DNA from 2 places in the Streptomyces sp. NPDC001492 genome. Region 2 is predicted to be linked to the other one. Evidence: riboswitches for the same ligand, from Rfam matches in the RefSeq annotation. Region 2 holds a riboswitch; the other holds the start of a gene.
What was found. A riboswitch is a leader RNA that binds a small molecule or an ion and turns the genes downstream of it on or off. The one in region 2 is predicted to bind glycine.
Positions count from the first base shown of each region.

Region 1: another riboswitch for glycine. It lies ahead of gcvT (glycine cleavage system aminomethyltransferase GcvT); the one in region 2 lies ahead of gcvP (aminomethyl-transferring glycine dehydrogenase).

Region 1 is NZ_JBSFHW010000040.1:93,669-97,978, reverse strand. Features, by position in the region: gene gcvH (glycine cleavage system protein GcvH) at 1-284, opposite strand, end outside; gene gcvT (glycine cleavage system aminomethyltransferase GcvT) at 414-1,532, opposite strand; glycine riboswitch at 1,576-1,676, opposite strand; glycine riboswitch at 1,677-1,781, opposite strand; gene ACWC1K_RS37985 (AAA family ATPase) at 1,954-2,658, shown strand; gene ACWC1K_RS37980 (enhanced serine sensitivity protein SseB) at 2,741-3,535, shown strand; gene ACWC1K_RS37975 (enhanced serine sensitivity protein SseB C-terminal domain-containing protein) at 3,628-4,310, shown strand, end outside.
Region 2 is NZ_JBSFHW010000023.1:9,764-14,073, forward strand. Features, by position in the region: gene ACWC1K_RS27265 (DNA polymerase IV) at 1-560, shown strand, start outside; gene ACWC1K_RS27270 (hypothetical protein) at 650-916, opposite strand; gene ACWC1K_RS27275 (PRC-barrel domain-containing protein) at 961-1,338, opposite strand; glycine riboswitch at 1,452-1,547, shown strand; gene gcvP (aminomethyl-transferring glycine dehydrogenase) at 1,724-4,310, shown strand, end outside.

The DNA.
Region 1 (4,310 bases), on a different contig from region 2:
GGGGCCGAGTTGACCAGGGACGGGTCGTTCACCACGTCCTCGTTGATCTCGGTGACCTCACCGGTGACGGGGGAGTACAGATCGCTGACCGACTTGGTCGACTCCAGCTCGCCGCAGGTCTCGCCCGCGGTCACGGCGGAGCCCACCTCGGGAAGCTGGGCGTAGACGACATCGCCGAGCGCGTTGGCCGCGAACTCCGTGATGCCGACCGTCGAGACACCGTCCTCGGCGGCCGACAGCCACTCGTGCTCCTTGCTGTAACGCAGCTGCTGGGGGTTGCTCATGGCCTGAATTCTCCTGTACGCGGTGGAGTGCTGATGAATCGGGGACTGCTGAAAACGCGTGTGAGCAGCGAAAATGTGCGCGGGGTCACGTCCGGGGACGGCGCCCCCTCGCCCAGTCTCGGTCAGTGTCTACTTCTGGCGCTTGTAGAACGGCAGCGCCACGACCTCGTACGGCTCGTGGCTGCCCCGGATGTCCACGCCGACACCCTCGGTGCCGGGCGCCGCATGCGCCGCGTCGACGTACGCCATCGCGATCGGCTTGCCCAGCGTGGGGGAGGGGGCACCGGAGGTGACCTCACCGATCACCTCGCCGCCCGCGACGACGGCGTACCCGGCGCGCGGGACCCGACGGCCCTCGGCGACCAGGCCGACGAGGACGCGCGGCGGGTTCTCCGCAGCCCTGGCGGCCGCTTCCTGGAGCGCCTCGCGCCCCACGAAGTCGCCCTCCTTCTCGAACTTCACCACCCGGCCGAGCCCGGCGTCGAACGGCGTGAGCGAGGTGGACAGTTCGTGCCCGTACAGCGGCATGCCCGCCTCCAGGCGCAGGGTGTCGCGGCAGGACAGCCCGCAGGGCACCAGCCCGAGGGGCGCTCCCGCCTCGGTCAGCGCCTGCCACAGCTTCTCCGCGTCACCGGGGGCGACGAAGAGCTCGAAGCCGTCCTCGCCGGTGTAGCCGGTGCGGGCGATGAGGGCGGGGACGCCGGCGACGGTGCCGGGCAGGCCGGCGTAGTACTTGAGGCCGTCGAGGTCGGCGTCGGTGAGCGACTTCAGGATGCCGGGGGACTCGGGGCCCTGCACGGCGATCAGCGCGTAGTTGTCCCGGTCGTCGCGCACCTCGGCGTCGAAGCCGGCCGAACGCTCCACCAGCGCGTCCAGCACCACCTGGGCGTTGGAGGCGTTGGCGACGACCATGTATTCGGTCTCGCCGAGCCGGTAGACGATCAGGTCGTCCAGGATGCCGCCGTCGGCCCGGCAGATCATGGTGTAGCGGGCGCGGCCGACGCCGACGGAGGCGATGTTGCCGACCAGGGCGAAGTTCAGGAGCTGGGCGGCCTGCGGGCCGGTGACGGTGATCTCGCCCATGTGGGAGAGGTCGAAGAGCCCGGCCTTCGTGCGTACGGCGAGGTGCTCGTCGCGCTCGGAGCCGTAGCGCAGGGGCATGTCCCAGCCGGCGAAGTCGGTCATCGTCGCACCGAGCGAGCGATGCAGGGCATCGAGCGCGGTGTGACGGGGTGCGGTGCTGCTCATCGGACGGTCGTCTCCCAGGGCGAATGCAGACGGGCGAGGTCGTTCCTCCCCATCTGTCATCGGAACCTGAGAGGTTCGCCATGAAGTCATGGCTTGCACCTTGGGTGGGACCACCGGATCCGGTGGCCCGCTTTTCAGATGTGCCTCGCCCGCGCGGTAACGGGGCCTGAGAGATTCAAGGGAGGGACTTGCTCCTTCGGCGCCCCAGCGACACAGACGTACTGCCGGGGACTCTCCCGCGCGGATTCAAGCGGCCGGTATGCAGTTGGCGCGCACATCATTGCACGCCTCGTCCGTCTGCGGCAGGGCCCCATCTTGTAACTGGGCTGTGGCCGGAACCGAACGGAACCGCGAGAGATCGTGCATTACCTTCTCTTTACATTAGATGGGGAGAACCTTTCCTGACCCCGCAGGGAGGACGATCACGGTGAACAGGACCACGGTGTACGCCACGACTTCGGCCGTCGCGCTGCCCGAGCAGCCCGTGGCGCCGGCCGGGGACGCACGCGGCCCCCACGCTCGGCTGCGCTCGCGCGGGGGGACCCGCACGGCACCCGTGGTCCGCGACCTGCGCGACCGCTCGGGGCACAGCCCGCACGCCCTGCTCTTCGGCCCCCGTGACCTCGTGGTGGTCACCGGCCTGCCCGGCAGCGGCAAGTCCACGCTGATGGAGCGCGCGGTCCGCGGCCTCCGCATCGACTCCCAGGACGCCCGCGACCGCTGGGAGGCCCGCACGCCCCGCTTCCTGCCCTACGGGGTCTACCGCCCCCTCGTCCGCCTCGCCCACTACGCCGGACTGCGCCGCGCCCTGCGCAGCGGCGAAGGGGTCGTGGTGCACGACTGCGGTACGCAGGCCTGGGTGCGCGGCTGGCTGGCGCGCGAGGCCCGCCGCCGCGGCGGCACCCTTCATCTGCTGCTGCTCGACGTCACGCCCGGCACGGCCCTGGACGGCCAGCGCGAGCGCGGCCGCGGCGTCTCGCGCTACGCCTTCCTGCGCCACCGCACGGCAGCGGCCCGGCTGATCCGCGCGGTGGAGCGGGGGGACCTGCCCGAGGGCGTCGGCTCGGCGGTGCTGCTGGACCGGGACGCGGCGGACGTGCTGCGCAGAATCGGTTTCGCGGGCTGACGCACGGACCACCCCCTTTGTCCGCCCCACCCGCTAGCCTTTCCAGCCACAGCAGTGGTTCTCAGCAGGCGGTCGGACACAGATGGACTTCGCAGCGGATCTCCCCGCGGACTTTCCCATGCAGGCGCACCCCCATCCGCACGGCGGATGGCCCGGCAACGAGCTGGAGGAGGTGCTGTCGGCCTCCCTCGGCATACCCTCGGCCGGCGGCCGGATCCTCGAGGTGCTCGGCCGCAGCTTCCTCTGGGTGCCGCTGCCGAACGGCGGTGACCTGAACAGCGGCCCCCTCGACCTGCCCACGCTGGAGATCGAGGGCCAGGCCTTTGTGCCGGTCTTCAGCTCCGAGGAGCAGTTCCGGCAGGTCGTCGGCTCCCACATGGCGTACACGATCGCCCCGGCCGTCGACTTCGCCCGCGGACTGCCCCCGCAGGTCGGTCTCGCCGTGAACCCGGACGGCGTGATCGGCATTCCGCTCCCGCCGGCCGCCGTCGCCGAACTCTGCCGCGTGGGCCGCACCCCGCTGGACGGCCCCGCCTCCGGCGGCCGGGTCAAGCTCTTCGAGCCGGACTGGCAGGACGACCCGATCGACTTCCTCGCCGCGGCCTCCGCCGAGTTCGCCGAGACGGGCGTGGTCGTCACGGCCCGCCGCTGCCTCGCCGCCGTCGAGACGGCGGACCCGGTGATGTTCGTGGGCGTCGAACTCTCCCAGCGGGAGGGTGACATCAGAGCCCTCCCCCTGGAGGCCCTGAGCCGCGCCATCACCAGGATCCCCACCCAGTGGCCGGTCAACCTGGTCCTCCTGGACGTGACGGACGACCCGGTGGCGATGTGGATGCGCGAACAGGTGCGCCCCTTCTACACGAGGGATCACCTGTAAGTGCTGCCAGGGGGAACGGACCACCAAATCCCGAGCTCCCGGGCGCTTAAGCTGTTGGCATACGCGGGGCAACCACCAGAAGGGGCACACACGTGAGCGCCAGCACCACGACCGGGACGGTCGAGAACATGCTGCGCCAGGTGACGCCAGGGCGCTACGACGCCTACGAGGCACTCCTCCGCGCACTCGCGACCCCCGGCTCCGGCCAGGTCTGGATGCTCCTGTGGCACGGCCAGGCGGGCTCCCCGGACGCCCAGTACGGAAACATGGAGGTCGACGGCTACGGCTACGCCCCGTGCGTCACCTCCGCCCAGGAACTCTCGGCCAGCGGCTGGAACAGGTCGTACGAGGTGGTCGACGGCCTTGACGTCGCCCGGACCCTGTACCCCGACCACTTCGGCCTCTGGCTCAACCCGCACGCCCCGGGCGGCGGCGTGGGCATTCCCTGGCTGGACCTCCGCCGTATCGCCACCGGTCTGGAGCGCCAGGCGGCCGGACCGCTGCGGATGTCGGAACCCACGATCGAGATCCCGCAGTTCTACGCCCTGCTCGCGCAGAACGCGCACCGCACCCCGGCCGTCCGCTCGCTGCGCCGCGCCTGGGTGCAGCCGGCGCTCGGGGCGCCGTACCTCGCCATCGGGCTCGACGTGTACGACACCAGCCCGCCCGCGGTGGACTCGGTGCGGGCGATGATGCAGCAGTCCATCGGCGCCGTCCCGGACGGACTGCCGGTGTCGACGGTGGCGATGTCGGACGAGTACGACCCCGTGGCGCT
Region 2 (4,310 bases):
AGCGGCTGGCCGACCGGTGTGTGCGGCGGCTGCGGGGTGCGGGTCTTTCGGGGCGGACCATCGTGCTGAAGGTGCGGCGCTACGACTTCTCGACGCTGACCCGTTCCGAGACGCTGCGCGGGCCCACGGACGATCCGGGGGTGGTGCGGGAGGCTGCCGCCCGGCTGCTGGATTCGGTGGACACCACGGGGGGTGTGCGGCTGCTGGGGGTCGGGGTCAGCGGGCTGGCCGACTACACGCAGGAGGACCTGTTCGCGCAGGCCGCCGGGGAAGGCGTGGAACATGCGGCGGACGAGACGGACGAGGAGCCCGTCGAGGAGCAGCAGGTGGCTGTCGAGCGGCGCTGGCCCGCCGGGCACGATGTGCGGCATGCCGAGTTCGGGCACGGGTGGGTGCAGGGAAGTGGGCTCGGGCGGGTGACCGTGCGCTTCGAGACGCCGGATTCGGGGCCGGGACGGGTCCGGACGTTTCGCACCGACGACCCTGAGCTGGAGCCGGCGGACCCGTTGCCGCTGGTGGCGGCGAGACCCGGGGCCTCCGTGCACGGGGTCGGCGCCTGAGCGGGGGGCGTGCCGGTCCGCGCGGGGGCCCGGCGCGGTGGCAGGAGTGGGCAGGTGCCTGTCGTCTGGATCAGGTCGGCCGCAGGGAACTACGCCTTGCCGCCGCCCCGAGGGGGCATGGGGCCCGCCTGAGCGAAGTCGAGAGCGGGGGAGGGATCGTGCAGCTGCAAGGCGGAGGAGGCCGTGGCGTCAGCCGCTGCTGCGGTGCATGCCGCGGAGCGCCGGTATGCGGGCGGGGTGAGCCCCGGCGCCTCGCCGAGTTCGCGGACGAGGTGTCCGCCGCCTTCGGGCGCCCCGTCCGGCCCGATCTGCCCGCAGGTGACCGACGACGACGTGGCCAGGGATCCTTCCACCATTGCGGCAGCAGGGGTGAGGGCGTGTCAGGGCCGATGGGCAGGCTCTAGGCGTCCGCGTCCTCCGTGCCCGCCAGCTTGCCGAAGTCGTGGTCCGGGAAGGGGGAAGGAGCGGGGATGTCCAGACCGTAGTGGTGGTAGAGCTGGAGCTCCTGTTCGGGGGAGAGGTGGCGGCCGACCCCGAAGTCGGGGGCGTCCTTGATCAGGGACCGGTCGAAGGGGACGTGGAGGGTGCCCTCGATCAGTTCGCTTGGTTCCAGGGGGACGAAGGCGTCCCGGGAGAAAAGGCCGGTGCGTATGGCGGCCCACTCCGGCACACCGGTCGCGTCGTCGAGGTAGACCTCGTCGATGGTGCCCAGCTTGGTGCCGTTGCGGTCGAACGCCTTGCGGCCGATCAGGTTGCGCGGATCGATGTCGGTCTGCACGGGCCCTCCACTTGGTCGCAACTCATCCGTAAGCACTACAAAAGAGCACATTGGTGATGGCGGCCACTCGAAGGATCGGATGTTGTGCTCGCTGGTAGGCTGACAGCGGCTGCTGACACCGTGCGGGAGAGTCCTCCAGACATCATCGGAGGCGCCGAAGGAGCAAATCCTCCCCGGAATCTCTCAGGCTCACGTACCGCGCGGACGAGGTCACTCTGGAAAGCAGGGCGGGTGTCGACAGCTCCCGCTCTCACCGACGGTGAAAGCCGGACGCCCTCGGGTGATCCGGTGAAGCTCTCAGGTTGAGATGACAGAGGGGGAGGCCGTCCGGGTACCCGTGCCGTGGTGCCCCTCGAAGGTCGTGTCTGACCAGGAGGCCTCCGCAATGACCGCCCATCGCATTCCGCTCTCCGAGCTCGAACAGGGAATCCCGTTCGAGCAGCGCCACATAGGGCCCCATCATGAGGCGCGGGCCAAGATGCTCGCACACGTCGGATACGGCTCGCTGGACGAGCTCACCGCCGCCGCGGTGCCGGATGTGATCAAGAACTCGGATGCGCTGGAACTGCCGGGTGCGCGTACCGAGGCCGAGGTGCTGGCCGAGCTGCGCTCGCTCGCCGACCGCAACCAGGTGCTCGACTCCATGATCGGGCTCGGGTACTACGGGACCTTCACCCCGCCCGTCATCCTGCGCAATGTGATGGAGAATCCCGCCTGGTACACGGCCTACACGCCCTACCAGCCCGAGATCTCGCAGGGGCGGCTCGAGGCCCTGCTCAATTTCCAGACCATGGTCGCCGATCTGACCGGGCTGCCCACCTCCGGAGCCTCCCTGCTCGACGAGGGGACGGCTGCCGCCGAGGCGATGGCGCTGTCCCGGCGCATGGGCAGGAACAAGAAGGGCCTGTTCCTGGTCGACGCGGACGTGTTGCCGCAGACCATCGCCGTGATCGAGACCCGCGCCGAGCCGACCGGCGTGGAGGTCGTGGTCGCCGACCTCAGCGACGGCATTCCGGCCGAGGTCGCCGCGCGTGAGATCAACGGCGTGCTCGTCCAGTACCCCGGCGCCTCCGGCGTCGTACGCGACCTCAAGCCGCTCATCGAGCAGGCGCACGAGCTCGGCGCGCTCGTCACCGTCGCCGCCGATCTGCTGGCGCTGACGCTGCTGAAGTCGCCCGGGGAGCTCGGCGCGGACATCGCGGTGGGGACCACACAGCGCTTCGGTGTGCCGATGGGCTTCGGCGGGCCGCACGCGGGTTACATGGCGGTCCACGAGAAGTTCGCACGCAGCCTGCCCGGGCGGCTCGTGGGCGTGTCCGTGGACGCGGACGGGCACAAGGCGTACCGGCTCGCGCTGCAGACCCGTGAGCAGCACATCCGGCGGGAGAAGGCCACCAGCAACATCTGCACGGCCCAGGTGCTGCTCGCCGTCATGGCGGGGATGTACGCCGTGTACCACGGCCCCGAGGGGCTCAAGGCGATCGCGCGGCGCACCCACCGGTACGCCACGATCCTCGCCGCGGGGCTTCGGGCCGGTGGTGTCGAGGTCGTGCACGGCTCCTACTTCGACACGCTCACCGTGCGAGTGCCGGGCCGCGCCGCCGAGGTGGTGGCCGCCGCACGGGAGAACGGCGTCAACCTTCACCTGGCCGACGCCGACCACGTGTCGATCGCCTGCGACGAGACCACCGCGCGAGCCCAACTGGGCGCCGTGTGGTCCGCGTTCGGGGTCGAGGGCGACATCGAGGCGCTGGACGCGACGACCGAGGACTCCCTGCCCGCAGGACTGCTGCGCACCGACGACTACCTTACCCACCCGGTCTTCCAGCAGCACCGCTCCGAGACCGCGATGCTGCGCTACCTGCGCCGGCTCGCCGACCGTGACTACGCGCTCGACCGGGGCATGATCCCGCTGGGCTCCTGCACCATGAAGCTCAACGCGACCACCGAGATGGAGCCGGTCACCTGGCCCGAGTTCGGGCAGCTGCACCCCTTCGCGCCCGCCGAGCAGGCGCAGGGCTACCTCACCCTCATCCGTGAGCTCGAGGAGCGGCTCGCCGAGGTCACCGGGTACGACAAGGTGTCCCTGCAGCCCAACGCCGGATCGCAGGGCGAGCTGGCCGGACTGCTCGCCGTACGCGGATATCACCGGGCCAACGGGGACGAGCAGCGCACCGTGTGCCTGATTCCGTCGTCCGCGCACGGTACGAACGCCGCCAGCGCCGTGATGGCCGGGATGAAGGTGGTCGTCGTGAAGACCGCCGAGGACGGCGAGATCGACGTCGAGGACCTGCGGGCGAAGATCGAGCAGTACCGTGACGAGCTGGCGGTGCTGATGATCACGTACCCCTCGACGCACGGTGTGTTCGAGGAGCATGTCGCCGACATCTGCGCGCAGGTGCACGAGGCCGGCGGGCAGGTGTACGTCGACGGGGCCAACCTCAACGCCCTGGTGGGGCTCGCCAAGCCGGGGCACTTCGGCGGTGACGTCTCGCACCTGAACCTGCACAAGACCTTCTGCATCCCGCACGGCGGCGGTGGTCCGGGCGTCGGGCCGGTGGGCGTGAGGGCGCACCTGGCGCCGTATCTGCCGAACCACCCGATGCAGCCGGCCGCGGGACCGGCGACGGGTGTCGGGCCGATCTCCGCGGCTCCCTGGGGTTCCGCGGGCATCCTGCCGATCTCGTGGGCGTACGTGCGGCTCATGGGCGGCGAGGGGCTGAAGCGGGCCACGCAGGTGGCCGTGCTGAGCGCCAACTACATCGCCAAGCGGCTGGAGCCGCACTACCCCGTGCTCTACACCGGTCCGGGCGGGCTGGTCGCGCACGAGTGCATCATCGACCTGCGGCCGCTGACCAAGGCGACGGGCGTGAGCGTCGACGACGTCGCCAAGCGGCTGATCGACTACGGCTTCCACGCGCCGACCATGTCGTTCCCGGTGGCCGGCACGCTGATGATCGAGCCGACCGAGT